4 regions of the Halomonas sp. IOP_6 genome follow, and region 2 is predicted to be linked to each of the others. Evidence: predicted binding sites of a transcription regulator. Region 2 holds the regulator's gene; each other region holds the start of a gene.

Region 1 (8,077 bases), on a different contig from region 2:
CAGCGCTGGCGCCGTACTCGTGCCAAACGCCGCTGGTACAAGCGAAGTTTTCGCCTGCAAGTCATGCTGCTGGTCGGCTTTCTGCTGGCGGGTATGTTGCTAGCGCAAGGCACCTATCTGAACCACCGTAAAGCAGAAATTATCACCCACCAAATGGGCGAGCGGGCATTGGCAGTGGCCAAGACCGTCGCGGGCATGCCGCAAATTGTTAATGCTTTCTCGACACCCGATCCTGCGCTGATTATCCAGCCGCTTGCTGAACGCGTTCGTCATGAGACCGGTGCCCGTTATGTTGTGGTAGGTAATGCCCAGTCGATTCGTTACTCGCACCCAGTGCCTGAGCGTATCGGCCAGCCAATGGTGGGCGGGGATAACGATCAGGCGCTGATTTATGGTCAGTCATACGTATCGGAAGCTACCGGAACGTTAGGCACCGCCATGCGGGGCAAAACGCCCATCTGGGATGAAGAGGGCAACATCATCGGGGTGGTTTCGGTGGGCTTCATGCTAGAACGAGTAGATATGGATGTGGCCCGTTATACCAGCTTAGGGTGGGCGCTGGTGGCGCTGATGATTTTGCTAGGATTTGCCGGGGCCTATTGGCTGTCGCAGCATCTTAAAAAAGTCATCCTTGGTTTAGAGCCTTATGAGATAGCCCGCTTGGCCATGGAAAAAGAGGCCATCCTGCAATCTATCCACGAAGGTATCCTGGCGGTTAACCGCGATGGTCAGATCACGTTAGTGAATCAGCAGGCACGCCGTTTTCTAGGGCTATCGGATGAACAGGTTTTGCTGGGGCAGCCAATCCGTGAGGTGGTGCCCAACTCGCGCTTAAGCGAGGTGTTAAAGCACGGCGAGCAGGAGTTTGACCAGGAAATGTGGCTGGGCGACCATCCTGTGGTGGCCAACCGCGTGCCTATTTTGCACGAAGGTGAGATCGAAGGTGCCGTTGCGACATTTCGCAGTCGCCGCGAAATTATTGATCTTTCCCAGGCACTTACCCAGGCAAGTCGTGATGTCGATATGCTGCGTGCCCAGGCCCACGAGTTTTCCAACAAGCTTTACACCATTTCTGGTCTCCTGCAGCTTAACCGCGTTGATGAGGCGCTAGCGCTGATTCACCACGAAACCGAACGTGCTCAGGCGCAAATGAGCTTTTTAATGCGTCACGTGGCTGACGCAGTACTCAGCGGCATCTTGTTGGGTAAATTGACGCGAGCACGAGAGCTAGGCGTCGCGCTGGAAATTGATGAACAGAGCTCGCTCTCTTGCCCACTGACGGTCACTGGGCAAGAGGTCATGATGAGCGTTGTGGGCAACTTATTAGATAACGCCTGTCATGCGGCGCTTAATGGTCCAAACAGTGACACCCCGAAAGTTCGCCTGTTCTTTACGGATCTGGGCGAGCAGCTGTTGATTGAAGTAGAGGATAACGGCTCAGGTGTGCCCGGCGAGCATGCGGAATCGATCTTTCAAGATGGGTTTTCTACCAAAACCGGTAAACATCGTGGCATTGGTTTAGCACTGGTCGCGCGGTTGTGCCGTCAGCATGGCGGCGAGGTGACATTAGAAGAGAGCGAGTTAGGCGGCGCGTGCTTTATTGCCGTGCTGGATCGCGCGCTTTGCGACCCAATAGCCACAACGCCTTAAATCATAATAACGACGCCAGGAAGAGGAAACACTATGTCTGCGACGCAGTACGGTATTTTGGTCGTCGAAGACGATTTTCGCATTGCCGATATCCACAAAGCTTTTATTGAGCAGAGCGACGGCTTTTATGTGGTGGGGTTGGCACGTAACGGCAACGAAGCAAAAGCCTTGATGGCTCAGCATGCTGATGCTGTTCAACTCATCTTATTAGATGCTTACTTGCCTGATGTGGAGGGCCTGGAGCTGCTATGGGCCATTCGCCGCGACTATGTGCATGTGGATATCGTCATGGTGACAGCCGCCCGCGAAGTAGAAACCATCAGCGAAGCGTTGCGTGGTGGCGTCTTTGATTATCTGATTAAACCAATTGAAGCGACACGTATGACGCAAATGTTGACACGTTTTCGCCGCGAGCGAGAGGCATTGGCGAATCGGGCTGAAATGAGTCAAGACGAGCTGGATCAGGTGCTTGCTCGCTTACAACCAGGTGAACCTCCGCGGCTAGCTACGCGCACGTTACCTAAAGGCATCGACCGCTTGACCCTGCGCTGTGTGGTGGAGTCGCTGGCAGCCGAGCATGATTCCCAAACGGCGATGCAGGTAGCTCAGGCAATGGGCGCAAGCCGTTCAACAGCGCGGCGTTATTTGGAGTTTTTAGTAGCTGAACAAGCGGTTAATGCAGAAATTGGCTATGGCGATGTCGGCCGCCCTGAGCGCCGCTATCGGCTGCTGGAATCCTCTTCCACATGGCTGGAATCACTGTAAACGAGCCGTTCTAACCAGCCGTGAACAAAATGAACAAAACGCACAAAAAGCACTTTTTGCCATTAATGGTCATAAGCTTGTCGCGAGGAGTAGCGGTCTTCTAATGTGAAGGGTGTAACCACACAAAGATACGTAGATAACAACCATCTATAACACAGCTAATATAACAACATAGCTAATGTGGAGAACGCCCATGACCATGCTTCCCCTAAAGCGCTTTGCCGTGCTTGCTTTACCGATGGCAGCCCTTGCCATGACAACGTCTGCCAGCGCCCAAGAGTGGACACCGAGCCGTTCGATTGAGTTTGTTGCACCCGCCAACCCCGGTGGCGGTTGGGACACACTAGTGCGCACCATGTCCCGCGTTATTCAGCAAGAAGAGCTGGCCGACGAAAGCTTTGCAGCCATTAACGTGCCTGGCGGTGGCGGTGCAGTTGCCTGGGCTCAGGTAGCCCGTGATAACGGCAATCCGCATAAACTTTTCGCCACCAGCCCGCCGATGATTTTAGTACCCCTGGCAGGCGCATCGCGTTACGACCACACCGACTTCACCCCGATTGCGCGTATCAATACCGACTATTCGATTATTTTGGTGGCGGCAGATTCCGAGTATCAAAACCTGGATGATCTTTTTGCAGCGCTCAAAGAGAACCCTAGCTTAAGCGTGGGCGGTGGTAGTGCGCCGGGCTCGATGGATCACATCTCGGTTGCTGGTCTTGCTTCCGCGGCGGGTATGGAAGCCTCCTCGGTCAACTACATTCCCTTCTCGGGTGGTGGCGACGCCATGACTAACCTGATGGGTGGCCATATTGAGGCAGTGGTTGGCGGTGCCGGTGAAGCGGTAGGTCAGTTGGGTGAAGGTAGCCAGCTGCGCGCGTTGGGTGTCTCTTCCGAAGAGCGCCTGGGCGGTGGACTGGCCGATGTACCCACTTACCAAGAGCAGGGTTACGACTACACCTTCGATATTTGGCGTGGCGTAATGGGTGCGCCGGAAATGCCTGAAGAGGCGGTTGAATACTACGAGACGCTCTTCGCGGAAATGCTCGAAACTGATGCATGGCGCGAAGCAAGCGACCAGCTGGGCTGGATTGATGCCTACCAGGATAGCGACGCCTTCGCTACCTTCCTGGATGAGCAGCAAGAGCAGTTCAGCAGCGTGTTGACCGACCTGGGGCTGATGCGCCAGTAAGCGCTCGTCCCAAAGGCTCCCCCGGTGGCAGCGTGCCACCGGGATCTTCTGTCTGATACCGCAAGGGTCTTGCTGTTCAGCAATGACGTCTTCGGAGAACTTTCCCATGACTCGATTCAATACCAACCAATGGCTAGCGCTTGTGTTGGCGTTAGTGGCGGCTGCCTATCTGGCAATGGCCTGGCAAATCCCCAACTTTCCGCTGCCCCGCCCAGTGGATTCAGACCTATTTCCAAAAGTGCTAGGTGTTTCCTTGCTATTGCTGTCGGCGTGCTTGTTTTTTGAGCGTCCTGGTCCTATTGCGGGGGCCGATCAGATTGATCAAGCCGAAACCCAGGGGCCGCTACTGCTAACGCCTTGGGCGCGGGTGATCGTCACCGCCATCGCCATTGCGGCCTACGCGTTCCTGCTCGTGCCGTTAGGCTTTGTGCTGGCTTCGACGCTACTGTGTGTTGGCCTAACCGCTTACTACGGCTACCGCCGCCATGGGGTCAATCTGGCAACATCGCTTGGGGTGGTGTTGGCGCTGTATTTGACCATGACGCGGGTAATGGATGTTTACCTACCCACTGGCGTGCTGCCGTTTTAACTAAGCCGCGCTTGCCCACTGTTAGCGGGTTTAAAAGAGAGACACTCCCATGGATGCCTTTAACAATCTAATGTACGGCTTTGGCATCGCGCTTGAGCCTATCAATATCGCTTACGTCTTTGCCGGCGTCTTTGCTGGCACCATTATCGGCATGTTGCCCGGCCTTGGGCCGATCAGCGCGTTGGCGCTGATGATCCCGATTACCTTCGCTATGGAGCCCTCTTCAGGGCTGATCTTGATGGCCGGGGTGTATTACGGCGCTATTTTCGGCGGCTCCACCTCATCTATTTTGCTTAACGCCCCCGGCGTGGCGGGAACGGTTGCGACCTCTTTTGACGGCTATCCGATGGCCAAGCAAGGGTTGGCAGGCAAGGCGCTGGCGATTGCCGCTTACTCCTCCTTTGTTGGCGGTACGATCTCCGTTGTTTTCTTGATGTTGATTGCGCCGCTGCTCTCCAAAGTCGCGGTGAGCTTTGGCCCTGCTGAATACTTCGCGTTGATGGTGCTGGGCTTAACCGCGGTTGTGTCGCTATCCGATAAGTCGCTGGTCAAAGGCTTAATTGCCGCCGTTATCGGGGTAATGATCTCGATCATTGGGATTGATATGCAAACCGGCACCGAGCGCTTTACCTTTGGCTCTATCCACCTGCTCGACGGTGTCGATTTTCTGGTCGTCGCGCTGGGTATCTTCGCGTTAGCCGAAGTGTTCTACATGTTGCTGCGCGGAGGCGGTGGTAAAGAAGCACCGCGTAATGCGATTGGTTCGTTAAAATTGACCCGCAGTGAAGTGAAGCAGATTGCAGGGCCGGTTAGCCGCAGTTCAGTATTGGGCTTCTTTACCGGCGTTCTGCCGGGCGCAGGCGCGACCATCGGCTCGTTTCTTGGCTACAGCATGGAAAAACGCATTGCCAAAGATGGCGATACGTTTGGTAAAGGCAATATCAAAGGCGTTGCTGCGCCAGAAGCGGCAAATAATGCGGCGTGTACCGGTTCGTTTGTACCGCTGTTAACCTTGGGTGTGCCGGGGTCTGGCACCACCGCCGTACTGCTTGGCGCACTGCTGGTGATGGGCGTTAATCCTGGCCCGATGATGCTTGAACAGCGCCCGGATGTGTTCTGGGGCGTGGTCGCCAGTATGTATATCGGCAATATCTTCCTGCTGGTGCTTAACCTGCCGCTGATTCCGCTGATCGCCAAGATTCTCGATCTGCCCAAACCGTTGCTGCTATCACTGATTTTGATCTTCTGCATGATCGGTGTTTACGGTATGAGCTTCAGCGTGTTCGACCTACTGTTACTGCTTGGTTTTGGCTTGGTTGGCCTAGGGATGCGCTTGTTCGGTTTCCCTGCCGCGCCGCTGATTCTGGCGCTCATTCTAGGCAACATCATGGAAGAGTCCATGCGTCGCGCGCTGCAGATCTCCGGTGGGGATTGGACGACCTTTATCGACAAGCCGATTTCGCTGTCTTTACTGGTCATCGCTGTACTGTCGCTTGGTTTACCGTTGCTGAAAAAGCGCCGCACTAAGCGTTTGAATACTGCGGAATAGAACACAGGTATGCGTGTAAAGCGTCCTAGGGTCTCCTAGGGCGCTTTTTTTTGTGCAAGAAATAGGCGGGATTAATAGGCGTATGCAACAGAAAGCGCACTATTGGTGCGAGGTGTCGTTGTGGTGCATAAACAGCGTGCATTTTTTGGATGCTGGCGCGCCACGATAGTGCGGCCGGTGAAGATGGGGCTGCTTTTTTTAAAACTAACCTTTTGATTTTAAGCTTTTTAGTGTTTCTTTTTGTAGTGTGGCGCAAACCTTGCAAAAGCTAGGAGCTAGTGGATGCACCAAGCCCCGTAATAACCGTTCCCACGTTACATAACGGGAGTCCTTGGCCGCGAAGCTCAAATAACGAGCCCCGTCATAAGGGGCGCAAGGAGGTTCAAGTGACCACATTGCAGCGCAAGACACACCCTCGTACCGTTGGCCGTTTCGCTACCGCCTTAATGGCCGCCGCCGTCATGGGGGCCAGTACACAAGCTATTGCCCAGGATGACGACCCGATCAAGGTCGGTATCCTTCACTCACTCTCTGGCACCATGGCGATCAGTGAGACGGTTCTTAAAGACACCGTTGAGATGCTTATTGAGCAGCAAAACGATGCGGGTGGCTTGCTGGGCCGCCAACTTGAAGCAGTTGTTGTCGACCCAGCCTCTAACTGGCCGCTATTTGCCGAGCGTGCTAGAGAGCTATTGGCGCAAGAAGAGGTCGACGTGATCTTCGGCAACTGGACCTCCGTTTCCCGTAAGGCAGTACTGCCGGTAGTGGAAGAGCTTAACGGCCTGTTGTTCTACCCGGTGCAGTATGAAGGTGAAGAGTCCTCAGAAAACGTCTTTTATACCGGTGCCGCCCCCAACCAGCAGGCGATTCCTGCGGTTGAGTATCTGATTAATGAAGTCGGCATCGAGCGCTTTGCGCTGGTCGGCACCGACTACGTCTATCCGCGTACCACCAACCGTATTCTCGAAGCGTTCCTCAAAGATGAGCATGGCATCGCTGATGAGGACATCATGATCAACTACACGCCGTTCGGCCATTCAGATTGGCAGAACATCGTGTCAGAAATACGCCGCTTTGGTGAAGAGGGGAAACCCACGGCGGTTATCTCCACGATTAACGGCGATGCCAATGTACCGTTTTACACCGAACTCTCTAACCAAGGCATCGATGCTGCCGATATTCCGGTCATCGCCTTCTCTGTGGGCGAGCAAGAGCTCACCGGCATTGATACGGGGCCGTTAGTCGGCCACTTGGCGGCCTGGAACTACTTTATGAGCGTCGATACTGATGACAACTACGACTTTATCGACGCTTGGATTGACTACACCGGCGACGAAGAGGCCGTCACCAACGACCCCATGGAAGCGCACTACATTGGTTTTAACATGTGGGCCGAAGCGGTGCGTAAAGCAGGCACTACCGACGTGGATGCGGTAAAAGACGCGATTATCGGTGTCGCTGTGCCTAACCTTTCCGGTGGCTATGCGGCGATGATGCCCAACCATCACATCACCAAGCCGGTGCTGATTGGTGAAGTTCAAGACAATGGCCAGTTCGATATCGTCTGGCAAACGCCTTCTACCGTAGCGGGCGATGCATGGTCTGACTACTTGCCTGGCTCACGTGATTTGATTGCCGATTGGCGCAAGCCCATGGAGTGCGGCAACTTCAACGTGGTGAACGGCTCGTGTGGCGGCAGCACCGCCGCAGAAGAGGCTGAAGCGGCCCTCGCTGAGTAAATGATGACCCCTCGCTGCTTGGCTAAACGCTGAGTGGTGGGGGAGCACGCTACCTCCCTTTTTTAGATCACTGTTTCTAATATAACCAAAGGAAGAACCCCATGAGGCGTTTCTTTTCCTTAGGGTTGCTGTGCCTGCTGTTGTTAAGCGTCACAGTCACCGCCCAAGCACAAACAAGCGCCACCGTTGAGGCTGATGACGCAGCGGCGCTTGAGCTACTAAACGCGCTGGACGTGCGTTCCTATTCCGCCAAAGGCGAAGCGATCAACGCTATTTTGCAAAGCGATGATGAGCGCGCGCGTGATTGGCTGCAGTCCTTGTTGGATGGTCGCTTGCAGCGCACTGACGACGGCCGCTTTGTGGTGGTGCTCGATAATCAAGGTCGCGATTGGCCAGTTGCAGATGCGCTGACCAATGAACCGCTGGGGGAGATGTCCCGCCGTGACCTGGATCGTATTGGCATTAATAACAATTTACGCAACCAGCTACGCAGCGCTATTGCCGTAGTAGATTTGTATTCGCCAAACGTTGAGCGTCGGCGTATTTCAGCCAGCCGACTACTGGGCGAGGTCGATGAAGAGCTGGCCGAACCGCTC
Region 2 (8,077 bases):
CATTATCAAAAGCGTTAAGCGCGGTATCTATGCGGTCAGTTTCGGTGGTGGTCAGGTCGATATTACATCAGGCAAGTTCGTTTTTTCAGCCAGCGAAGCCTACCTCATTGAAGATGGCAAAATTACTGCGCCTGTTAAAGGGGCTACCTTGATTGGCAACGGTCCTGAGGCAATGGGGCGTGTTTCAATGATTGGCCATGATATGGAAATGGATACAGGTATCGGTGTCTGCGGCAAAGAGGGACAGGGTGTGCCGGTAGGCGTCGGTCAGCCCACCCTTAAGCTGGATGAGCTGACGGTCGGCGGCACTCAGTCTTCGTGACTTGATTGTCATCACTTGGTCTTGATGACTTGGTCTTGATGACTTGGTCTTAATGACTTGGTCCTTATGAACTAGCCTTTATGGCCCAGTCATTGAGACATATAGGGGTTAGAGTGCCAGCGTATCGCGTAAGTGTTTGAACAGCTTGCGCGAGCTGGTCGGTGGTTTACTTTGCTCACGCTCTTTACGCGCATTGCGCACTAGTTGTCGTATTACCTGACGGTCAGCGTTAGGGTATTCCGCCATAAATAGATCGACAGCGCTGTCGCCTTCTTCGACTAACCGATCGCGCCATTTTTCTAGCCGGTGAAAGGCATGATCGCGCTGCTCTTTTTCCTGCTCGATAGCGTCGAAGACACCCTGTATGGCAGTAAGGTCTTCTTTGCGAATAAGCTTGCCCACATATTGCATATGGCGACGGCGGCCTTCATGGGAGCGGATGCGAGAGGTTTCTTCTATGGCGCGTAACATGTCGTCAGAGAGCGGAAATTTTGCGCGCTCGGCTGGTTTCATCGCGATAAGCGTTTCGCCAAGCGCCTGGAGAGCATGCATTTCCCGCTTGAGCTGAGACTTACTAGGGCGCTCTTCTTGTTCATCAATATCGAGGGGTTCGGGGCGTTGCTTAGGCATACTAGAACTCACTAATTAGTTTCGTTTGCAGCATTATATCAGGCTGCGACCACAACATTGATCCGCCAATGCGATTCAGGCGAAAAGGAGGCCAAAATGGCACAAGCATTTGATGCAGCGGCCCAGCAGGTGCTGTTAACCCAGCGTGCTGAAGAGGCGCTTGCGCTGGCAAAAAAATTAGGCGCAGATGCTGCTGAAGTCGGCGCTAGTGTAGATCAAGGCCTTGGGATAAGCGTGCGTCTTGGAGAGGTGGAAACTGTCGAACTTTCACGTGATCAAGGAATTGCCATTACGCTATATGTTGGGCAGCGCAAGGGCAGCGCCTCGTCTACCGATGCCAGCAGCGCGTCAATTAAAGCCACGGTAGAGAAAGCCCTGGCAATTGCCCGTTATACGGGGGAGGACCCTGCCGCAGGGTTAGCAGATGCGTCGCTAATGGCAACTGACCTACCTGACCTTAAAGTGCATTATCCATGGTCGTTGACGACTGATGAAGCAATCGATTTGGCGCTGGCATGTGAGAAAGCGGGGCGTGATGTTGCGGGAATTCATCAGTCGGAAGGCGCTTCGCTATCCAGTGGTGAGGGAGTGCGAGTTTACGCTAACAGCCACGGTTTCCTCGGCACCCAGAAAGGCAGTAGTCATTCACTTTCCTGCATGCTGATTGCACAGGATGAGAAGGGCATGCAGCGCGATTACGATTATACCTCGGCACGTAATCCCGCCATGCTTCGAGATCCCGCGGAGGTTGGCCGCGAAGCCGCGTCACGCACGCTACGTCGGTTAGGCGCTCAACGGCCGCCAACAGGTACCTTTCCGGTGCTGTTCGACCCGTCACTTTCCAGCGGCTTAGTAGGTCACTTGATGGGGGCGTTGGCAGGTGGGGCGCTTTATCGCGAATCCTCTTTCTTATGTGATCGTTTAGGTAGCCAGCTATTCCCGAGCTGGTTTGGCTTGGAAGAGCGGCCTATGGAGGTGGGTGCGACGGCTAGCTCGCCGTTTGATGCTGAAGGCGTTCAAACTCGCAACAATCGCTTTATTGATCAGGGTAGTGTGGCTAGCTATATGCTGTCTGCTTACAGTGCGCGGCGTTTAGGTATGCAATCTACAGGTAATGCAGGTGGGGCACGCAATTTACGTTTGTTAGCGCCGCTGACGCCCCGAGATGATTTGCTGAAGCAGATGGGGCGTGGCATTTGGGTGACTGAGCTAATGGGACAGGGGGTTAACGGCGTGACTGGCGACTATTCGCGAGGTGCTGCCGGCTTTTGGGTTGAAAATGGTGAAATACAGCACCCTATCGAGGAGTTCACTATTGCCAGTAATTTGAATAGCATGTTTGCTGGCTTGGTCGCAGTCGGTGATGACATCGATACCCGTGGCAGTATTCACACGGGTAGCTGGCTAATTGATGCAATGACCGTCGCTGGTAACTAACACCTTAGCTAACAGCTCAGTTAACACGTTGGCTGATGCTGTTTTAATGATGTCAGTGGTATTCACTGATGTTAGTGCTCTTCGTCAAAACGTGCGTCGAATAGTGCTTCAATGGCCTCTAGTGCTTGTTCGGCGTCGTCGCCTTCCGCATGGACTCTAAGTTCAGTGCCACAAGGGGCGGCCAGCATCAATAACGACATAATGTTGGCCGCATCAGCCATTTGCTGTTGTTTGTAAACGTGAATGTTGGCCGAAAACTGTTGGCTACACTTGACGAGTTTTGTCGCTGCACGAGCATGAAGGCCGCGCTGATTAGTGAGTGTTAAGGTTCTTTCTGGCACTCTGGTTCCTTTTAGCCGAGTGGGGTCGTGAAGAAAAGGCGTTGCTTATTGCGCGTTTGTTGAAGGCTCGGATGTGGAGGGCTGCTGTTCACTTAGGGTGTACTGCAGGCCTAGCTCACGATGACGGAGTTGAACCTCTCCCGCTTGTTTCACCAGCATTTGTGCCAGTTGTTCCACCATATAGACAGAACGGTGCTGCCCGCCGGTACAGCCAATAGCAATAGTCATATAACTGCGCTGGCTATTTTGGTAAGCGGGTAGCCACTTTTCCAACCATGTCTGGATATCATTGCGCATTTCTTCTACGACGGGATATCCCTTAAGAAAGTTGATGATGTTCGCGTCACGCCCAGTGTATTGGCGCAGCGTAGGGTCCCAGTAGGGATTTGGTAAGCAGCGCACGTCAAAGACGAGATCAGCGTCAAGTGGGACGCCACGTTTATAGCCAAATGACTCTAGTGTCAGCGTTAATCTATCTTCACGCTGTTGGGCAACCTGATCCGTTATTCGGCGGCGCAGGTCATGAACCGACAGACGCGATGTGTCGATCATCAGGTCGGCAAGATCACGGATGTCGAGCAGGGTTTCTTCTTCTTTATTGATGGCCTCTTCAAGCGTCATGTCACTATCACGCGTAAGAGGGTGGCGACGACGCGTGGCTGAGTATCGCTCAAGAAGAATTCGCGCATCGGTGGTTAGATAGATAACCTGGAAGTGAATGCTTTTCTGACGCAAAGATTCAAGCATTTTTGGCAGCTGCTTTAGCGCAGCTGGTAAATTACGCGCATCGATACTTACCGCTAGTTGAGGGCGTGCCCCTTGCTCGCGAAGCTCATCCACAAGGGAGCCGAGTAACATGGCGGGCAAATTATCGATGGCACAATAGCCAAGATCTTCTAACGCTTGTAAGGCGATAGATTTACCGGACCCTGAACGGCCGCTAATGATCACCAGTTGCATAGAGTTTCTCTTGGCATGCCAATAAAAATGGAGGTAAACGTTAAACTAGTAGGCAGTGTCTAGCGGTGGACCATTTAGGTAACAGGTTGTTCACGAATTTTTGCTGTAATAAGGTCCAATAGCTCACGTTGGCTAGCCGCTCTACGAAGCTGCTGACGTGTGTCAACGTTGTTCATGATGGACGCCACTTGCCCTAATAAGGCTAAGTGCGTGTCGTCCGCCTCTTCGGGCACTAAAAGTACGAAAACAAGGTCGACGGGGTCGCCATCAATAGCATCGAAATCTACTGGCTCAGCTAACTTTAAAAAACCAGCGATAGGCGAGCTGCAGTGAGGGCTACGGGCGTGAGGAATAGCAACGCCGTTGCCTATTCCAGTGCTACCCAAACGCTCACGACCAATCAGGCGGCTGAAGACTTCTTGGCTATCTAGGCTTGGCGTGTTTTGCGCAATAAAGGTGCTGAAAAATTCCAGCACCCTTTTTTTGCTGCCCCCGGGGACGTCATACAGCACGCGCTCCGGGGGAAGAATAGTTTCCAACGTCATTGAGTTAACGCACGCCAGCGCCTTGGGCGCGAGCTTGTGCTTTTTCCTTGTGTTTAACGAGTTGACGATCAATTTTGTCCGCTAGTGCATCAATCGCAGCGTACATATCGTTGTCTAATGCTTCTGCGTGTAGATCGGCACCTGCAGCATGCAGGGTGCAGGCAGCTTGCTGGCGCTCCTTTTCAACAGATAAGGTCACTTGTACGGTGGTGATATTGTCATAATGGCGCTCAACGCGTTCCAGCTTCTCATTTACATAGTCACGCAAGGCGTCAGTCAGATCTACGTGATGACCAGTGATATTTACTTGCATTGACGTGCTCCTTATCCATCGGACTGTTCTTCGATTGTAACCCTTTTTGCGCTATTGCAAAGCCCTTAGACAGACTTTGTTCGTTAGCACTGTTTTATTAGCGTAAACGGCGGCGTTCGCTTGAAGAGGGTATACCCATCGACTCGCGATATTTGGCCACCGTTCGCCTTGCCACATTAATGCCACCCTCTTCCAATAGCGACACGAGGCGGCTGTCTGAGAGAGGTTTCCCGGGCGGTTCATCTTGCACCAGTTTTTTGATTCGAGCGCGGATGGCGGTGCTGGAGTGACTGTCACCGCCGTCCTGGCCACTTACTTGGCTTGAAAAGAAGTATTTGAGCTCAAACACTCCGCGCGGAGTATGAATGTATTTCTGGGTGGTGACCCTGGAAATAGTGGATTCATGCATTTCTACGGCGTCTGCGATATCGGCTAAAATCAGCGGTTTCATGGCTTCTTCGCCGTGTTCCAGAAAGCCTATCTGGCGAGCTATGATTTCTCGGCCCACCCGCAGTAGCGTATCATTTCGACTTGAAAGGCTCTTGATGAGCCAGCGAGCTTCTTGGAGATGCTCTTTTAAAAATTGGTTATCTTGGCTCTTGTCAGCCCGTTTGATCAGGCTTGCGTAGTCAGGTTGAATGCGCAAGCGCGGCAATGCCTCAGGATTTAGCTCCAGGTGCCATCCTTCGTGGTCATGGCGTACGACTAAATCTGGCGTTACATAGCTGTCATCAGTGTCGCCAAAGGCACTTCCTGGGCGAGGATCAAGGCTGCGGATCAAGCGGATGACATCATCAAGCTGCTCATCATCTAGACTTAACCGCCGCTTTAGCAAACGCACATCATCCTTACCAAGCGCTTCCAGAAATTGACGCACTAACCGCTTGGCAGGCATAAGCAGCGGTGTATCTTCCGGTAGTGAGGCGAGCTGCAGCATTAAGCACTCCCGCAGGTCGCGAGCAAATACACCGGTGGGCTCAAACTGTTGAAGACGAAGCAAGGTTGTTTCAACTTCACGCTGGCTAAGGCCTTCATGCCCTTGGGCTTTAAGTCCTTCGCGAATGTCATTGAGAGGCTGGGTTAGGTAGCCGTTGGCATCCAGTGCATCGATGAGGCTTTCAGCAATGGCGTGGTCGCGTGGTGAAAAATCTGTCATGGCGAGTTGCCAAAGTAAGTGGCCATGCAAACTTTGACCAGCGGCTTGACGCTCAAAGTCAGGCCCCTCGCTGCTGGCACCATGGCTACCAAGGTCTTGATAAGTGTCTGACCAGTCACTGTCAGTTGAGAGTTCGTTAGGAATGCTTTCGGACCATTCAGCTTCCTGGGGTTCACTAACGGCCTGTTCGCCGAACTCATCTTCCTGCTCAAGCATTGGATTGGCATCAAGTGCTTGCTGAATTTCTTGACGGAGGTCCAGCGTTGATAGCTGTAACAGGGCGATGGCCTGCTGCAGCTGAGGTGTCATGGTCAGCTGTGTACCGATACGCAATTGAAGAGAAGCTTTCATGACCATCTGAGAACCGCTCGTTAATCAGAAAGCTCCACCCTAGTGCGAGTTATGGCTTGGTGCAAGTGCAATAAGTATGCCACCACTACTATTTTTTCTACAGATGGCTGTTTACAAGCGGAAATCAGCCCCCAAATAAACGTCTCTTACCCGCTGGTTGTTGAGAATTTCCTGAGGGGGGCCACTGGCGATGATATGGCCGTCACCTACAATGTAAGCAATATCGCAAATATCCAGTGTTTCCCTGACGTTATGATCAGTGATCAGCACGCCGATATGGCGCTTTTTGAGGGCTCGAATGATCGTTTTAATATCGCCCACTGAGATTGGATCAACGCCGGCAAACGGCTCATCAAGCAGGATAAAGGCAGGCTCGGTCGCGAGGGAGCGGGCAATCTCAACACGTCTACGCTCTCCGCCCGAAAGACTCATGCCGAAGTTGTCACGAATGTGCGTGATGTGAAAATCTTCCAGTAGCGACTCAAGGCGCTGCTCCCTGGCGCTACGATCGAGCTCTTTGCGGGTTTCCAGGATTGCCATGATGTTGTCGGCGACGGTAAGTTTGCGAAAAATAGAGGCTTCCTGAGGCAAGTAGCCAATACCAGCCATTGCACGTTCGTGCATGGGGGCATGGGTTAAATCAAGCTCATCAATGCCAACCTTTCCCGCATCAGACTTTACCAAGCCGACAATCATATAAAACGATGTCGTTTTGCCTGCGCCATTGGGGCCTAGTAGCCCTACCACGCTGCCTTGAGATATCTCTAGGTTAATATCCTTAACGACACGGCGGCGTTTATAGCTTTTAGCTAAGTGTTGGGCATAAAGTGTTTTTATCGGCGCGGTTTCTGATTCTGAGGCTGTGGTTTGAGGTGCGGGCTCTGCGTTATTGGTCGCCACTGGACACTCCTATTGTTCCGGCTGAAGAGTCATGCGGATACGTTGTGGCTCACCACCACTAACATCAGAACGCGCCTGAACCACACCTTGGTCGATAAAGTACTCTAATCGCCCACCTTCAAAGCGATCTGCTTGCTGGGTCAGTTCCGCTTGGTCAATGAGCTCTACCCGACGCTCGGCAACATGGTAAATAATACGTTTTGCCCAGCCTTCCATTGGGCTAGCTTGGTCTTCGAGCTGGTTACGTATGTAGGCTCGTCCACCGGTTGCAATGGCACGCGATAGCTCGCCAGCATCGTTGCGCTGAATCTCAACGCGATCGCCGCGCAGTTGCATATTGCCCTGCCGAATATCGACGTTGCCTGAATACACTGCGGTGCCTGCGCGTTGATCGAGATCTAAACGGTCAGCCTCTACTTCTACGGGGGCTTGGCTTTGTGCCATAACCGGTAGCGCTGCCGCTGAAATGGGTAGCGCAATGACGAAGAGTGCCGTGCGAATAAGAACGTTCATCGCGACTCCTACTGAGAACGAGTGGCAGGCGGGTGAACGCCGCGCACGTTATTGGTTAAGCGGATCTGGCTATCATCCAGCCATACATCCATACGTGAAGCGTCAATGCGCTGGGGCGGTTGCTGAAGTATGGTTTCGGCATCGCTCCAAGCATGACGGGTGATGCCATCATAGTGTAATAACTCAGTATTCAACTGCCAGCCCTCATCAGGTGCAAGTAATTGGGCTGAACCAGCTAGCGTGAGCGCCTGCGTGTCAGTATTTAGGGTGCCGGTCTCCGCCGTCGCTAGCCATTGACGCTCATCGCTATCAAATAGTGTCGCCCTGGGGGAGAGGACATCTGTCATCGCCGTTTGAGGGGTATGAACTAAGCGTGGCGTCGTCAGCGACTGCTGGATGGCTCCGGTGTCACCAAACAGAGTAATTTCTGCATTCTCTAGTACATGGCCGGGCTCTTGAGCACGAGCCTCTGCGTCGATTGATTGGTCTTGAGGGCCGCGCGGATCCAGCCATACCAGTACGCCACCTAAGGCAAACACCATGATGGTTATCCAAAGGCGTTTTTTAACCCAAAAGCGCATTACGATTGGCCGTGTAGGTACGTATCTA
Region 3 (8,077 bases), on a different contig from region 2:
CACTTTTAGATTTTCATCTATCAGTGCCATACTCTCACCGTCATACAGTCGCATTTGCTGCAGCGCACTATTGAGGATATGCGGCATGATGCGAGACATAATCACACCAGCGAAATCACCCTGGTCATTCACTAGACGCCTGCCATGGTAGAGAAAGAAACGCTGCTTGCTTGCCGACCAAATAAGCGGCGTCATCATTTCGTCTTGGCCACCTTGTTGAAAGGTGCGGAAAAAAGCGCTGTCGCCAACCCCCTCCCCAACATGTCGATTATCGTTACTGCTTAGACGTAGGCGCCCCTGAGGGTCTAAGACACTAACACTATCGATCAGTGGCACGTAATCGGTAAGATTGTCTAGCGCTCGCTGGACGGCAGTTGCACTTTCCGCCCCTAAACTATCCAACTCCGAATCGTTTGCTTGCTGAACATCCAACAGCTCGGCCAGACTAAACAAACCTTGGCTGCTCTGCCCAAACATGCCTTTCACCCATTCTGACACCACATTCGCACGGGCAATCACGCGGGATTCAGCCGCATTAACTTCTTGGTGATATTGGCCTTTGAGCAACCAGCCAAACAGCGCAATCATCATACATAACGACAAAATATAGAGCGTAATAACGCGCTGTTTTTGGCGCCGAAAGCCAGGCATTGTCTGGCTTTTGTTAGTTACCCGATCACTGCGAGGTAGCAGCATTATATGTAGGCCTTATTCAGATATCCCGAAGCACACCTGATACAGTATAAAAAGAACGGTGAAAGATAGACCACAGCGGCTCCTCGTAAGCGGTGCTAAATAGTGGCGCGGCTTGTTTTTGATGTATATCTATTTTCAGCAAAAAAGCTCATAAAAGTCGTTATTTTACTTAATAAGAGGCTGCCATGGCATCGTTAGGCCAAATGAGTGACTACGAAGTACGCTTGGTACGTATTTTTAAAACGGTAGTGGAATGCGGTGGTTTCACCGCTGCGGAAACCGCTTTAGGCATCAGTCGCTCAGCCATTAGCCAGCACATGAATGATTTAGAAGGCAGGCTAGGCTTTTCACTATGCCAACGTGGCCGAGGCGGCTTTAGTTTAACCGAAGAAGGCAAAGAAATTTACCAAGCAGGTTTGACTCTACTGACCGCGCTCGAAGCCTTTAAAAGCGATGTCAATGCATTGCATCATACCATTAAGGGCGAACTAAATATCGGCATCACCGATAACTTGGTTACCTTGCCCGCCATGCATGTTACTGATGCGCTCGCCGAGCTAACAGCGCCAAACCATGAAGTCACCGTTAATATCCACATGGAACCTTCGGACGCCGTTATTCGGAGCGTGATGGATGGCCATTTGCATGTCGGCGTAGTGCCCGCCGTTAATTTACCCACCAGCTTAGAAACACACTTGTTGTATGAGGAGCCTTCGTTTCTTTACTGCGCAGTTGGCCACCCCTTGTTTGATGAAACTGATGAAGCATTCACAGCTGAACAGATCGCCGCTTATCCAGCGATAACGCCTCGCTACCCACTCCCTAGCGATGCACGTAAAGCACATGATGCGTTAAATTTACAAGCGTCTGCCTCTGATCGGGAGGGCGCTGCGTTTTTGATTCTCACTGGACGCTTTATCGGTTTTCTTCCAGAACATGTTGCCGCCCAATGGGTTAATGCCAATAAGATGCGCGCCCTTCAGCCGGGTGCCCAGCGTTATCAGATTCCGTTTGTTCTAATCACTCGCCATGACCGCCGACCCAACCGGGTGGTCGATGCATTTTTAGGATTTGTGAAAGGCGCAAAATAGCTCACCTGTTTATACCAAGCACAAAATAATCAAAGCTCGGCTAAATACCGAGCTTTGATTATTAACGACGTTTACATATAGCGAGTTTATGGCAGTTTTGCTGTCTCGCTGGCCATGTGTGGCGCGGGCCCTACCTGAGAAGACGGTGTTAAAACTTGGCTTGCGGCGTAATAAACAATCGCGCCAAGCGCAGAGCCGGTAAACCAGCCATAGTCATAGAACCAGTTCATGGTGCCGGTTAACAGCGAGACTAGCGTCAGTGCCACCGGCACGCCGAACGCAATAAAACCCGCCACATTAACCGCAGGATAAGCATGGTTATCCATATATAAGCTAGGCACATCTAAACGCTGCTTTTTAATTAGGAAATAGTCCACTGCCATGATGCCTGCGATGGGGCCAAGCAGGCTGGAGTATCCTAGCAGCCAGTTTGAATACATCTGCTCAAGCGACACCCCTTGAGCAATGAGACCCGCTTTCTGCAAAAGATCGTAGCCCATCAATAAAACACCCACAGCTCCGGTTATCAGAACGCCACGCGTCTGATTAATCCATTTTGGCGCAATATTTTGAAAGTCATTGGTTGGCGAGACAATATTCGCGGCTGTATTGGTAGACAGCGTTGCAACAATGATCAACACCATCGCTAGCACGACCCAAAAAGGACTATTGATCATCCCTATCAAGTTAACTGGATCAGCGATCGTTTGTCCCACCAACGATTCTGAAGCTGCAGTCAATACAACGCCCAACGCTGCAAAGAAGAACATTGTCAGTGGTAGCCCAATCACTTGGCCAACAATTTGATCTTTTTGGCTTTTGGCAAACCGGCTGAAATCAGGAATGTTCAGCGACAACGTCGCCCAAAACCCCACCATCGCAGTTAAGCCTGCAAAGAAATAGCCATATACCGACGCTCCTTCTGGGCGCGAAGGCGGTTGCGCTAATAGCTCAGTCATCGACATGTGCGGCCATGCCCACATCATTAATCCAACCCCCACAGCAAGCAGCAATGGCGCCGCTAGGGTTTCCAGCCACTTGATCGACTCGGCCCCACGAATGACCACAAGAAGATTCATTGCGCCGAAGACAAAAAAGCCTATCACTTCACCTACCCCACCCAGCGCAGCCCAAGCGGGGACCAGTTCGGATAACAGAAGATGAATAGCCAAACCACCAAACATCGTTTGAATGCCAAACCAGCCGCAGCCTACGAGAGCCCGCACCAAACAAGGCACATTAGAACCTAAAATACCGAACGATGATCGCAGCACAATTGGAAAGGGAATACCAAATTTAGTGCCAGGAAAGGCATTTAGAGTGAGCGGAATCAGGACAATCACGTTGGCTAGAAAAATGGCAAAAAGCGCCTCACCCACACTCAGGCCAAAGTAGGCGGTTAACACACCACCCAACGTGTAGGTCGGCACACAAATCGACATCCCCACCCAAAGTGCCGCAATGTTCCATTTGCTCCAAGTGCGCTCACTCGCCTGAGTGGGCGCAATATCTTTATTGAAACGAGGGCTATCACCTACGTCTTTGCCTACCTCGAGTTCAATTAACCCCTCTCTGTCCACCATTCGGGATGTTGAGCCAGTCATATAGTCTCCTCAGCAGCGCTGTTGCCCATTATATTCACGGTGTCTGTCTTTTAAGAGCAATAAGCGTGCCTAAAACAAAAGCACAAACACTAACCTATTGATCAAAAAGCTGACTTATCAGGCAGACATACACATACCTTTAGCGTGATTGTTGTTATTCGCCTTCCAGCTATTAAAAGCCATTAATAAGCGTAGCTATTTAAATAAAATACGCACCAAAAAGATGCGCAAAAAACATCAACACCCAAAACAAAACATCATAAACACATGTTTTTAAAGCAAAAATAAAACATCACCAACATCGAACAGCGCTTCACCAACTTAGCAAAAAAAGCACTAAAGATAATAAAAACATCAAAAAATCAAAGAGTTAAATAAATCAAGTAAAATTATTAAAAAACACTTGAAACAACACCTCATAAAGGACTATGTTCAAAAAGCTGTCAAACATGACAACTTTATAAACAACAATAAGACGCTCGCTTACCCTCGCTTGTATTACGCTATTTTCAAAGCACGTTTCACAAGCAAGGCTAAGCGAAAAAGGCACAGTAAGACGCCGCTGCACGCCACGTAACCACAAACTTGTTACTTGACCAGTAACGTACCGACATGCGTACGCATGCGGTTGGCGCGTATGACTTGAGAGGGCTGTTCTATGCAGAAAATGAAAATTGGCTTAATTCAAATGGGTCTCAAAACCAGTACCGATTTAGACCCCGCGGCGATCCGCGATGCGATGAACGAAGCGCACTTACCGATGATTCAGCAGGCCGCCGAACAGGGTGTGCAAGTACTGTGTTTTCAAGAAGTCTTTAACCAGCCGTACTTCTGCCCAAGCCAAGATGGCAAATGGTATGCCGCCGCAGAGCGGGTTCCAGAAGGTCCCACGTGTCAGATGATGCAAAAACTGGCTGCCGAACACCGCATGGTAATTATCGTGCCCGTGTATGAAGAGACAGAGACCGGCGTTTACTACAACACCGCCGCCGTGTTTGATGCCGACGGTAGCTACCTCGGCAAATATCATAAAACTCATATTCCTCAAGTGGCTGGTTTTTGGGAGAAATTCTTCTTCAAACCGGGGAAATCAAACTGGCCGGTCTTCGACACTGCCTACGGCAAAATTGGTGTGTATATCTGCTATGACCGCCATTTCCCTGAGGGCTGGCGTGCACTGGCACTCAACGGTGCTGAGGTGATCTTCAACCCCTCCGCTACCGTGGCAGGGCTTTCCCAGTACCTATGGGAGCTTGAGCAGCCTGCTTCTGCCGCGGCTAACGGTTGCTTCATTGCCGCTATCAACCGCGTGGGCACAGAAGCACCCTGGAATATTGGCAACTTCTATGGCTCCAGCTACATCGTCAACCCCCGCGGCAAAATCGAAGCCCAGGCCAGCGAAACGGAAGATGAGCTACTAGTGCATGAAATTGATTTAGACATGGTGCGCGAGGTGCGCAATAACTGGCAGTTCTTCCGCGATCGTCGCCCCGATGCCTACACCCGCCTCACTGATGGTGAGTAGCCCTGTTGATGAATCATACGAGGACTGCATGATGAGTTTATTGATCAAAGGCGGCACCGTCGTCACCCATGCCGATACTTACCGCGCCGACGTTCTGTGCGTCGACGGAAAAATCCACGCCATTGGCACCGACCTAGACCTCCCCGACAACTGCGAAATCATTGATGCCAGCAATCAGTTGGTAATGCCCGGCGGCATTGACCCTCACACCCATATGCAAATGCCGTTTATGGGCGCAGTGGCTAGCGAAGATTTTTACACCGGCACCGCAGCTGCTATGGCGGGTGGCACCACGACGATTATCGACTTTGTCATTCCAAGCCCAGGCCAATCACTCTTAGAAGCCTTTGAGACGTGGCAAGGGTGGGCAGAAAAAGCGGCTACCGATTTCGCTTTCCACGTGGCAATCACCTGGTGGGATGAGAGCGTCAAAGAGGAAATGGGCACCCTGGTGCGCGAACATGGAGTGAATAGTTTCAAGCACTTTATGGCCTACAAGGGCGCGATTATGGCCACTGATGACATATTGGTGGAAAGCTTTTCACGCTGCCTGGAATTGGGCGCGGTACCTACGGTACACGCCGAAAACGGCGAACTGGTTTACCACATGCAGCAGAAACTACTGGCCCAGGGCATTACCGGGCCGGAAGCTCACCCACTTTCGCGCCCACCACAAGTAGAAGGTGAAGCCGCCAGCCGAGCGATTCGAATTGCCAGCACGCTAGGCGCGCCGGTTTATCTGGTACATGTATCCACCAAAGACGCCGTCGATGAAATTGCCTATGCCCGCCAGCAAGGCCACCCAGTATTCGGCGAGTGCTTGGCAGGACACTTACTCATTGATGACAGCGTTTACCAGCATCCCGACTGGGCAACCGCCGCGGCCCACGTAATGAGCCCACCGTTCCGCCCCAAAGGGCATCAGGAAGCGCTTTGGCATGGCCTGCAGTCTGGCAATTTGCAAACCACTGCCACTGACCACTGCTGCTTCTGCGAAGAGCAAAAAGCCGCAGGCAAAGATGACTTCACTAAGATCCCTAACGGCACCGCAGGGGTAGAAGATCGCCTTGCAGTGATATGGGACGCAGGCGTTAACAGCGGCAAGCTCTCGCCCCAGGAGTTTGTCGCGGTGACTTCCACCAATACCGCCAAAATTTTCAACCTGTACCCTCGTAAAGGTGCCATCCAAGTGGACGCCGATGCCGATATTGTGGTGTGGGATCCTAATGGCACACGTACGATCTCCGCCAAAACTCATCATCAAAATGTCGACTTCAACATTTTCGAGGGCAAAACGGTGCGCGGTATTGCTCGCCACACGATTAGCCAAGGGAAATGGGTATGGCGAGACGGTGAACTGCACGCCGAGCGTGGTGCTGGGCGCTACTTAAAACGCCCCGCCTACCCAGGTGTTTTTGAGCTACTGGCTAAGCGTGCCGAATTAAATGCGCCAGTAGCCGTAACGCGCTGAACAGCTCCTCAAGAAAAGAAAAAAGCCAACAGGAGAGATGACCGTGAACCACTCACTTGATCACCTGCCAAGCGCACAAGAGGTCGGCACCTACGACCCACCAACACTGGCAAGCAACTTTAGCGACCTCCATCCGCCGTTAACCCACCGCCAAGCAATGATCGAAAGCCAGCGCTGCTTGTACTGTTTCGACGCCCCCTGCGTTGAGGCGTGCCCATCGGATATTGATATCCCCAGCTTTATTCGCCAAATCAGCGAAAACAACATTAATGGCGCCGCAGAAACCATTCTGGAAGCTAACATTTTAGGTGGCAGCTGCGCCCGAGTGTGCCCCACTGAAATCCTCTGCGAGCGTAGCTGTGTGCGCAACCATGATGCAGAGTGCCAGCCAGTGTTAATTGGCCTGCTGCAACGCCACGCCACTGACAACATGCAGTTCGAAAGCCACCCGTTCAAGCGGGCGGCTAACAGCGGCCGCCATATCGCCGTGGTAGGCGCCGGGCCCGCCGGCCTTTCCTGTGCTCACCGTTTGGCGATGCTAGGCCATCAAGTGACCATTTTTGAGGCCGAACAAAAACCAGGCGGACTGAATGAGTACGGCATCGCCCGTTATAAGATGACCGATGACTTCGCCCGTAAAGAAGTGGAGTTTCTACTAGAAATAGGCGGCATTGAGCTTCAGTACGGCCAGCGCCTCGGTGATAATTTGTCGCTTGCGACGCTGCACCAGCAGTTTGATAGCGTTTTCCTCGGTTTAGGTCTTGGTGCCAGCCGTGCCCTAGGGCTGACGGGGGATGATGCTCCCGGCTTAATGCCAGCCGTTGACTACATTAAAACCCTGCGCCAAACCAAAGACCTAGAGAGCTTACCTGTCGCCAAGCGCTGCATTGTGATCGGCGCAGGCAATACCGCCATTGATATGGCGACTCAAATGGCCCGGCTTGGTGCGACAGAGGTAACGCTGGTCTACCGCCGTGGCACAGAGGCGATGTCTGCTACCGATCATGAGCAAGAAATCGCCAAAGCTAACGGCGTACGCATGGTGACGTGGGCCCAGCCAGACGAAATTTTATTGGATGACCAAGGGCGCGTGGCGGGTATGCGTTTTGCCAAGACCCACGACCAGGCTGGTCAGTTAACACCCACTGGTGAAACATTCGACCTTACCGCCGATGCCATCTTTAAGGCGATTGGCCAAGGCTTTGATAGCGCTAGCCTGACGGATGAAGCCGCCAGAGAGCTTGCCCGCGACGGCGAACGTATCCAAGTTGATGCTTTCTTCCGCACCTCAATGCCCAATGTTTACGCGGGTGGCGACTGCGTCAACTCCGGCCAAGATCTCACCGTTCAAGCCGTTCAACACGGCAAACTGGCTGCCCATGCCATTCACCAAGCGCTTGCCGCCAAGCAGGAGGCCGCATGAACACACTTCCTTTCACACCACCGGGTAAGAAAAACAGCGGCGACAGCGTGGTAAACGGCATTGACCTGTCGGTGAACTTTGCAGGCATCAAAGCCCCGAACCCGTTCTGGCTAGCCTCTGCCCCGCCCACGGATAAAGCCTATAACGTAGTGCGCGCCTATGAAGCGGGCTGGGGCGGCGTCGTCTGGAAAACCCTTGGCGAAGAGCCACCTGCGGTGAATGTCTCTTCACGTTACTCTGCGCACTATGGCAAAAACCGCGAGGTGA
Region 4 (8,077 bases), on a different contig from region 2:
GCTAGTTCTGCCGGTTCGCCACTAGCGACTCAATGGATGATCGAGCGGCTCTTGCCACGCCTTGCCGAGGCAGCAGAACAGCGATGAATGCTGGAGCGGGTATGGAGAACGGCCTATTTCCCTCTTTACGGCAACGAACACGCTGGCTGGTCGGGCTAATGGGGGCGGTACTGCTGTTTGGCTGGGTCAATCTCTCGGTGGGAGCAGAACACCTCTCCCCTTATCAAGTATGGCGGGCACTTCAAGCGCTAGACACTAGCTACGCCAACGACTTAGTGGAAGCACGCCTATCACGCACACTGCTCGCCATCGCTACCGGCGCGGCGCTTGCTGTCGCCGGTACACTGCTCCAAAATTTAACTCGCAACCCGCTGGCTGAGCCTGGGCTTCTAGGTATCAATGCAGGCGCAGCCGCGTCTCTAGTCACCGCTGGTTTGGTGCTTGGCTCGTTGCCTGCAGGCGCTTTTTGGTTAGCGCTACCTGGGGCGCTTTGCGTGGCTGTTTTAGTCGGAGTGCAGAGCGCTTATCGCCAGCATGACCCATCGCACTTGCTGCTGTTAGGGGCGGCGCTTAACGCCGTTCTCTTTGCCTACGTACAAGCCATCACCCTTACTCACCCCGCCTTATTTGCCAACTATCGCTTCTGGATCGTTGGGTCCATCAATGGGCATACGTTAGATGAGGCTCAGCGGCTATTGGGCTGGATAGCGGTCGGGCTAGGCCTGTCGTTTATCCTCCCGCGCTTTTTGCACGTCCTGCAAATGGGTGACGGCGTGACCAAAGCGCTGGGACTGAATGCGGGTTGTTTAAGGCTGGCGGTGCTTAGCGGTAGCGCGCTGCTAGCGGCGATTTCAACCGCCACGGTGGGCCCTATCGCCTTCGTGGGCTTAGCCGTGCCGTTATTAGCCAAAAAAATTGCCGGTCATTACGTTTATTGGCAACTTGCCATCGCGCTAGTGATGGGCCCCCTGATGATGATACTTGCAGACCTGCTCGCACGCCTTTTGCTAAGCCCTTCTGAAATCATGACAGGGATTCTGACAGCGCTGCTAGGCGCGCCATTTCTGTTAGTCGCTGTGCGCATTAACCAGCGCGGTGTGTGAGTTATGATGAAACGCTTTAATACGTTACTGCCAGCCTCCCGTCTTTTGCTCCCCTGGCGTTTGCCACCCTGTCTTTTGCCACCCCGTGCTTTAGCCCCCTACGTGTTGGCCAGCATCATCGCTTTAGGGCTATTACTGGGTTCTCTCATGCTGGGAAGCCAAGGGCTTAGCAAGGAAGCGCTTGGGCACCTTATCCAAGGTAATGCGACACCGTTTGAACAGTGGCAGGCGTTTACGCTGCGCTTACCACGGGCATTCGTCGCGCTGTGTGCTGGCTTTGCGCTGGGTGTATCGGGTGCCCTGTTTCAAGGCATCACCCGCAACCCGTTAGGCAGTCCCGATATTATCGGCCTTACTGCCAGCGCTAGCCTGGGAGCACTGCTGGCAAGCAGTTGGCTGGTGGGCATTATGTCTACCACAACGGGGGCCGCGCTGGGCGCGATCATCGGCACGCTGGCGGTCTATAGCGGCTCTGGGCGCGGTTTTCGCCACCCCTCTTCAATGATTATTGCTGGCATCGCTATCAATGCCTTAGCCCTAGCAGGCGTGCAGCTACATTTGACCTGGCTGGGCCAAGAGCAAGCGCGAGACGCGATGATTTGGCTTAGCGGTAGCGTAGCAGGACGCCAATGGCACGATCTTTGGCCAATGCTTGGCCTGTGTTTGCTGTTACTGCCCGGTATTGTGCTGATAGCGCCCCGGCTGCGTCTGATGGCGCTTGGCGACCCTGTCGCCAAAAGCCTCGGCGTTAATCTGGCAGCCTCACGCTTATTAAGTGCCTTAATGGGGGCTTTTCTGGCGGGTGGCGCGGTCGCGACGGTAGGGCCGATTGCGTTTGTGTCCCTTGCCGCGCCCCAGTTGGCGTTACGCCTGTGGCGAAAACCTGGGCCGCTCCCCTTAGCGGCAGGTGTGGTCGGAGCCCTGCTCCTGTTAGCGGCAGACTTAGCGGCTCAGTACTCCTTACCTTCTGGGGCGTTACCCGTCGGGGTTTTAACAGCCGGGCTGGGCGGCGTCTATTTGGTTTATTTATTGAATCGCCAGCGGCGGGGGTAATTACGGCTGCTGGCGGAAGCGCTCAAACATCGCCAGAACAAGAAATACCACTCCCGCCGAGATGCTTAGACAGCCCAGCCATAGCGTTATTGCCAGCCCTGTGCTCCAGGTTTCCATCGCCAACCAAAGCGGCCAACCGAGTATCGCGCTGCCCGCCCAGAACCAAGGTTTTTGTTGAACAGGCTTAAGGCCACAACGGCGTCGATGGCGGCTATCCGACAGCGCAATTAATGCAAAACCCAGCGTACAGAGTGCCAGAATCGTGGTGAGCATCATGACGCCACCTGAATGGGCTGCACACGGGTGCTCGCTTTTTTAGCAGCTCGTTTCATCTGCCAGACGATGGTCAGCGCGCCGACCAAGCACATCAGGTCAACGCTAACACGCTGCCAATTACCTGCGGCAAGATCACCTAGAACACTATAGGAAGGAGCCAGGAGGTTCAGTATTGGCAGGCAAAGCAACAAGATAACGGTCAGTGTTAACTGCTCCCGCCACGCCTGCGAGGCCGAGCGCCTTAAAACAGCGTGTAGCAACGCCAGCAGCCAGGCGGCAAAGAAGCAATGGATTTCCCATTGGGCACGCCCACTAAGCGCCACCGGTAAAAGTCGATTGCTGGCTAAAAAGGCCAATACGGCAATCGGCATGCCGGCCAGCGTGGCTATATTAAGCCGCTCGACACACCACATCCCCACCACACTGCCCTTCTTATGCTTACGCTTTGACGTCCATAGCAGTAGCCCGGTTGCCACCATGCCACACCCAGCAGCGCCCAAGGCAAAATAGATCCAGCGCATGCCCCAGTTAGCAAAACGGCCTGCATGTAGCCCCACCATGACGCCGTGTGCTTGTTCATCGACACGTTGCGACTGAGTCTCTGCTAACAAGGCGCCCGAACTGGCCTCATAAATACGTTGTGGGCGGTGTGCAGACAACGCCTCGTGGGCACTCTGCCAAACCACGGCACGCGCGCCTGCATCGCCAGGGTGGCTGACCCTCAGGGACTGCACCGGCTTCTGCCAATGCGCTTCAGCATCATCGACCAGTTCACTAAGGGCATATAACGCTGCAGGCTGCCCCGTGGCTGAGCCAGAGAGGGGAAAAGCATGCAGTTCACTGGTCGCTTGGCGGCGCGCGTCAGCATCGGGAAACGCGTGTTCTACTCCCCAAGGCATATAGAGCGACATGAGCGTTATCAAGCCGGTATAGGTAATCATTAGCTGAAAAGGCAGCGTTAACACAGAAAATGCATTGTGCGCATCAAGCCAGCTACGGGCGCCCTTTTGGGGCCGGAAAGCAAAAAAGTCGCGCAGGATTTTTTTATGGGTTATCACGCCGCTAATGATTGCCACGAACATCATCATGGTGGCGATACCAATGAGCCAGCGGCCATAAACGGCGGGGAGGTGATGCAATTGAAAATGGAATCGGTAGAAAAAATCCCCCCCACGCGTTTCTCGCGGGGTAACCAACGCCAGAGTGGTTGGGTCAAGTACCGACTGCTCTCTCCCATCCGCCCCAAACCAAACGGCTGTCGAGACCGACATGCGCTCATTAGGAAAGGTAATCTGCCAGCTTCTCGCCGATGAGGCATGTTCAGCAAGATAGTGCTGCCAGTAATCAGCCAGACGTCGGTTATCCCACTCAGCGTTCGCGGCGACACTCGGTAGTTCGGGCTGCATCCAAAACGAGATACTCTCTTTGAAGTAACTCAGTGTTCCCGTCAGAAAAACGGCAAACAGCAGCCAAGCGGCTAACAAGCCACACCATGTGTGCAGCTGAGCCATGTTACGCCTCACGCTGCGCTTAGTGGACGCCATAGTTAGCCACCACTAGAAGGCCGCAAATGGCTAAACCGATAACCCCCCAAAGACGTATCAAACTTGGCGTGATAAACGACCAGATCGCCACACCCGCCCAAATAATGAAGCTCCCCATCATGCCGATACGCAGAGACATCATGATATCTAGCGGTAAGCCAAGCGCCGCCACCGAGAACAGTGCAGCGACTGTATAGCCGCCAAGCGTCGCGGCCAGGATGCGTAAGATAAGCAGCCAATACGAAGAGGGTAAAACGTTAAGCAGCATGGTGCATCTCGGTGCAGGTCACAAACAGCCATCTTAATGCAAAAGGTTTTCATTTGCATTAGTGACAATAACTTATTTAGCACCTGCTGCATAACGTTTAGGTTAACCAAATGCGCGGCGTGTGGGCGGCGCGAGCAATCCAGCGCGGGCGCAGTAAATGCCAAGCCTGCTCACACAGTGCCCAGGCTTCATTACGTGAGTTTCCGAGGTAACGTAATAACAGTACGCCCTGGCGAACGGTGACCGCCCAACGCGGGTTGTCCGGCAGCGCTTCGCGTAGTTCATCAATCGCCGCACCGGCATCTTCTAAACCAACCGCCCACAGCGTGGCTTGCACCGTGGCGCCCCCCTGCCCCCAGCGCCCGTTAAAACGCGGATGTGCAGGATCCAACGGTTGGCGTTCAAGCCACAGCGGCTTGCCATCTAGGGTTAAACGAAAGTGCTGCTCAATTCGGCCTGTTACATAGGGAAGTTCACTGGCGGGGCGGCCCAGCGCCATGATTTCCCAACCCAGGCAACGGGCACTGCCATGCAACGCAATATGCGTTCGCTGAGTGCCTTTGGAGCCATCAAAGGCAATGGTTTCCTGAGGCAGCCACTCAAGGATGCCGCCATCATCCACGTTCAGTTCCGTCTGTTGGTTCCAGGCGACGCCCTGACTGTCCGCTTTATAAAGCTTGTTAGCCGCAGGCGTGGTGAGCAGCGCATGAGCACCACGCTCGATGTGGGCGCGAATCGTCAGGGCATCGCCACTGACTAAACCACCGGGTGGATGCAGCACGTACACATGGCAAGCTTCCGTGCTGCCTTCTGGGTAAAACGGGCGCTGTACTCGTAGAGGCCCTTGGTGACGAGCCTGCACCAACCGGGTTGTGCCCTCACGGTTAGCAAAACGCAGCGCCAGCGATGCCGCCCAGTGGCGCTCGCCATCAAAGCGATGGCCTGAGCCAGCAGCAGGTGTCGCAAGTTCACACAGAGTCATGGGCGCTATCGCTTCCTGTTGGTCAATATTTCAACTTGAAATGCAAGGAATGCGCCAAAATGGTGAAAAGTGCTTATGCGCCGCCATAGCGCCCGTATGAGATGGAAAAAGATAGTTTCAACCTGCCCATTCCGCACCAAAAAGAGTCAATCTAAAGACAGACTGCACCACGGCTGCACACTAATCCGTTTTGCTCGCGCCGTCACGTCAGCCCGCTTGGCTCGCTGGACGTACTTGGTGGCCGTATTTGGTGATCATAAGTACCGTCGGCGATATTTTGGTTCTCTTGACATTCGATGCAGAACGCCAGAAACTTAGCCAAGGCTATACTTCTTGCTTCATGCAAAATCAATGACGCCTTACCACATTGCTTAACACACATCGGTCAAACGCTTATTGATCACACACTCATCAATCCTTAACCCAATCTGTCTCAACCTATCGTTTAAGCTGGCTTTCCGGCTGGGGGGAATCATGGCAACAAGATACGCAATTGCTCTGGCAAGCTTACTTCCGCTAAGCAATATCGCCTCCGCCGACGAGGCGCCGCTCAATGTAGTCGCGACCATTGGGATGATTGCCGATATCGCCCAGGAGATCGGCGGTGAGTGCGTTAGCGTAGACGCGCTGATGGGCCCCGGCGTAGACCCCCATTTGTATCAGGCAAGCGCTAGCGATGTGGCAACACTGCGAAACGCAGAACAGATTTTCTACTCAGGCTATTCGCTGGAAGGCCAGCTAGGCGACGTACTGGAAAGGTTCTCCGAGCGCACACCTACGCTTGCCGTAGCCCCTGCCTCGATTGACCCCGCGTCATTGATTACCTCACAGGATGTGTACGGCATCGATCCTCATCTGTGGATGGACGTTTCTTTATGGGCGCAAACACTGCCCACGCTCAATGCCTCGCTGAGTGAAGCGCGCCCCGACTGCGCCGCGACGTTTGATGCCAATACCGAGCGTTATCAGGCGCAACTGCTTGCCCTGCACGAATGGGTGGCAGACAGTATTGCCAGCATTCCCGATGAGCAACGCATTCTGGTCACCGCTCACGATGCCTTTGGTTACTTTGGCCGCGCCTACGATATCGACGTGGAAGGCATACAAGGCATTAGCACAGAAACGGAAACGGGGATTGCTGATATTCGCAACATGACAGATATTGTGGTGGATCGCGCGGTTCCAGCCCTTTTCATCGAGAGCACCATCAACCCGCGCACGGTTCAGGCAGTTATTGATGCCGCCCAACAACGGGGCCAGACTGTCGAAATTGGCGGCGAACTCTACTCCGATGCCATGGGCGACCCGGACACGGTCGATGGCACTTATATGGGGATGATCTACCGCAACACCCAGCATATTGTCGAAGCGCTTGGCGGTACCCTGGCACCGCTTCCCGATGAAATGAACGATTGGGCTACCGAGTGGACGCTCTAATCACTCAACAAGGCATTGCAACAATGGCGACACCCGTAACGACCGACACGGCGCTCAGTATTCAGAACCTGACCGTCAGCTATCATAATCAGCCCGTTCTCTGGGATATTAATCTGGAGATTCCTACCGGCGTGATGGCAGGCATTGTCGGCCCTAACGGGGCGGGTAAGAGTACGCTGATCAAAAGCCTGCTGGAGCTTGTACCATCGCTTTCCGGCGAGGTCATGGTGCATGGGCGCCCCTACGCCTCACAGCGCAGACGCGTTGGCTATGTGCCGCAGCGCTCCAGCGTCGACTGGGACTTCCCGACCACCGCGCTGGATGTGGTCACCATGGGTCTTTACGGTCGCCTGGGCTGGCTCCGGCGCCCAGGGCGTAAAGAGCGTGAGGAGTCGCTGGAAGCCTTGGAGATGGTGGGAATGAGCGCCTATGCCGACCGCCAGATCAGTCAGCTTTCTGGCGGCCAGCAGCAGCGAGTGTTTCTAGCCCGCGCACTGGTACAACAGGCCGATGTGTACTTTCTCGACGAGCCCATGGCCGGGGTTGATGCCACCACCGAGCGCGCCATTATCGACATTCTGCGCCGCCTGCGCGATGCGGGTAAAACGCTGATTGTTGTCCACCATGACCTGCAAACCGTACGTAATTACTTCGACTGGCTGTTGCTGCTTAACGTACGCGTGATTGCCAGCGGCAAGGCTGAAGACGTGTTTAATATTGATTATCTGCGTCAGGCGTACGGTGGCCAGATTGCCCTGCTGAACGATAGCGACGCCTTGATGTTCACTGCTTCAAAGGTGAAATAACCCATGCAGTGGCTCGACCTTCTGTCTGACTACACCTTTCAAAACGTGGTGATTGGTGCCTCGCTACTGGGGCTGATCAGCGGCCCTCTGGGCTGTTTTGCGGTGTTACGCCGCCAGAGTCTGCTCGGTGACGCCATTTCGCATGCGGCGCTGCCCGGCGTGTGTTTAAGCTTCATCATCACCGGCAGTCGGGATATGGGCAGCGTTATCATTGGCTCACTGGCCACCGGCTCGTTAGCCGCGCTGACGATGCTGCTGCTGACCCGCAAAAGCCGCTTGAAAACCGATGCCGCTCTCGGAATTTGCCTAAGCATTTTCTTTGCCATTGGCATCGTGCTGCTGACCTATATCCAGGGTACCAACAACGCCTCCCAAGGGGGGCTCGAAGCCTTTCTGTTCGGTCAGGCCGCCGCTACGCTACGCTCGGATCTGTGGGTAATGGGTAGCATCACCCTTGTCACACTCACGCTGCTCGCCATCTTCTGGAAACAAGCCAAGCTGGTCACTTTTGATGGGCAGTACGCCCGCTCGCTCGGCATGCCCGTCAACGCTATCGAAGCCGCGCTTACCGCTATGGTGGCGCTCGCCGTGGTGGTCGGCTTGCAAAT

The links. The regulator sigma-54, encoded in region 2, starts transcription at its own class of promoters, with help from an activator protein. The targets are predictions, from matches to a motif close to TGGCACNNNNNTTGCTNT.
Region 1: a site for sigma-54 is predicted at 5,991-6,008, ahead of urtA (urea ABC transporter substrate-binding protein). Genes of this name have one in related genera too.
Region 3: a site for sigma-54 is predicted at 3,445-3,462, ahead of K7H08_RS11445 (NCS1 family nucleobase:cation symporter-1). Genes of this name have one in related genera too.
Region 4: a site for sigma-54 is predicted at 5,266-5,283, ahead of K7H08_RS09890 (urease accessory protein UreD). Genes of this name have one in related genera too.

Annotation. Positions count from the first base shown of each region.
Region 1 is NZ_JAIRBO010000004.1:301,971-310,047, forward strand. Features, by position in the region: gene K7H08_RS09820 (ATP-binding protein) at 1-1,650, shown strand, start outside; gene K7H08_RS09825 (response regulator) at 1,684-2,415, shown strand; gene K7H08_RS09830 (Bug family tripartite tricarboxylate transporter substrate binding protein) at 2,609-3,604, shown strand; gene K7H08_RS09835 (tripartite tricarboxylate transporter TctB family protein) at 3,711-4,193, shown strand; gene K7H08_RS09840 (tripartite tricarboxylate transporter permease) at 4,243-5,742, shown strand; gene urtA (urea ABC transporter substrate-binding protein) at 6,129-7,481, shown strand; gene urtB (urea ABC transporter permease subunit UrtB) at 7,583-8,077, shown strand, end outside.
Region 2 is NZ_JAIRBO010000001.1:548,269-556,345, reverse strand. Features, by position in the region: gene tldD (metalloprotease TldD) at 1-322, shown strand, start outside; gene yjgA (ribosome biogenesis factor YjgA) at 431-952, opposite strand; gene pmbA (metalloprotease PmbA) at 1,049-2,389, shown strand; gene K7H08_RS02640 (HPr family phosphocarrier protein) at 2,461-2,730, opposite strand; gene rapZ (RNase adapter RapZ) at 2,776-3,690, opposite strand; gene ptsN (PTS IIA-like nitrogen regulatory protein PtsN) at 3,765-4,235, opposite strand; gene hpf (ribosome hibernation-promoting factor, HPF/YfiA family) at 4,240-4,548, opposite strand; gene K7H08_RS02620 (RNA polymerase factor sigma-54) at 4,646-6,061, opposite strand; gene lptB (LPS export ABC transporter ATP-binding protein) at 6,167-6,892, opposite strand; gene lptA (lipopolysaccharide transport periplasmic protein LptA) at 6,965-7,468, opposite strand; gene lptC (LPS export ABC transporter periplasmic protein LptC) at 7,477-8,049, opposite strand; gene K7H08_RS02600 (KdsC family phosphatase) at 8,049-8,077, opposite strand, start outside.
Region 3 is NZ_JAIRBO010000005.1:195,016-203,092, reverse strand. Features, by position in the region: gene K7H08_RS11455 (bifunctional diguanylate cyclase/phosphodiesterase) at 1-696, opposite strand, end outside; gene K7H08_RS11450 (LysR family transcriptional regulator) at 882-1,787, shown strand; gene K7H08_RS11445 (NCS1 family nucleobase:cation symporter-1) at 1,874-3,391, opposite strand; gene K7H08_RS11440 (nitrilase-related carbon-nitrogen hydrolase) at 4,050-4,916, shown strand; gene hydA (dihydropyrimidinase) at 4,948-6,387, shown strand; gene K7H08_RS11430 (NAD(P)-dependent oxidoreductase) at 6,425-7,810, shown strand; gene preA (NAD-dependent dihydropyrimidine dehydrogenase subunit PreA) at 7,807-8,077, shown strand, end outside.
Region 4 is NZ_JAIRBO010000004.1:315,364-323,440, reverse strand. Features, by position in the region: gene K7H08_RS09920 (iron-siderophore ABC transporter substrate-binding protein) at 1-87, shown strand, start outside; gene K7H08_RS09915 (FecCD family ABC transporter permease) at 102-1,103, shown strand; gene K7H08_RS09910 (FecCD family ABC transporter permease) at 1,107-2,156, shown strand; gene K7H08_RS09905 (DUF3325 domain-containing protein) at 2,157-2,432, opposite strand; gene K7H08_RS09900 (PepSY-associated TM helix domain-containing protein) at 2,429-3,943, opposite strand; gene K7H08_RS09895 (hypothetical protein) at 3,963-4,244, opposite strand; gene K7H08_RS09890 (urease accessory protein UreD) at 4,342-5,226, opposite strand; gene K7H08_RS09885 (metal ABC transporter solute-binding protein, Zn/Mn family) at 5,701-6,663, shown strand; gene K7H08_RS09880 (metal ABC transporter ATP-binding protein) at 6,687-7,469, shown strand; gene K7H08_RS09875 (metal ABC transporter permease) at 7,473-8,077, shown strand, end outside.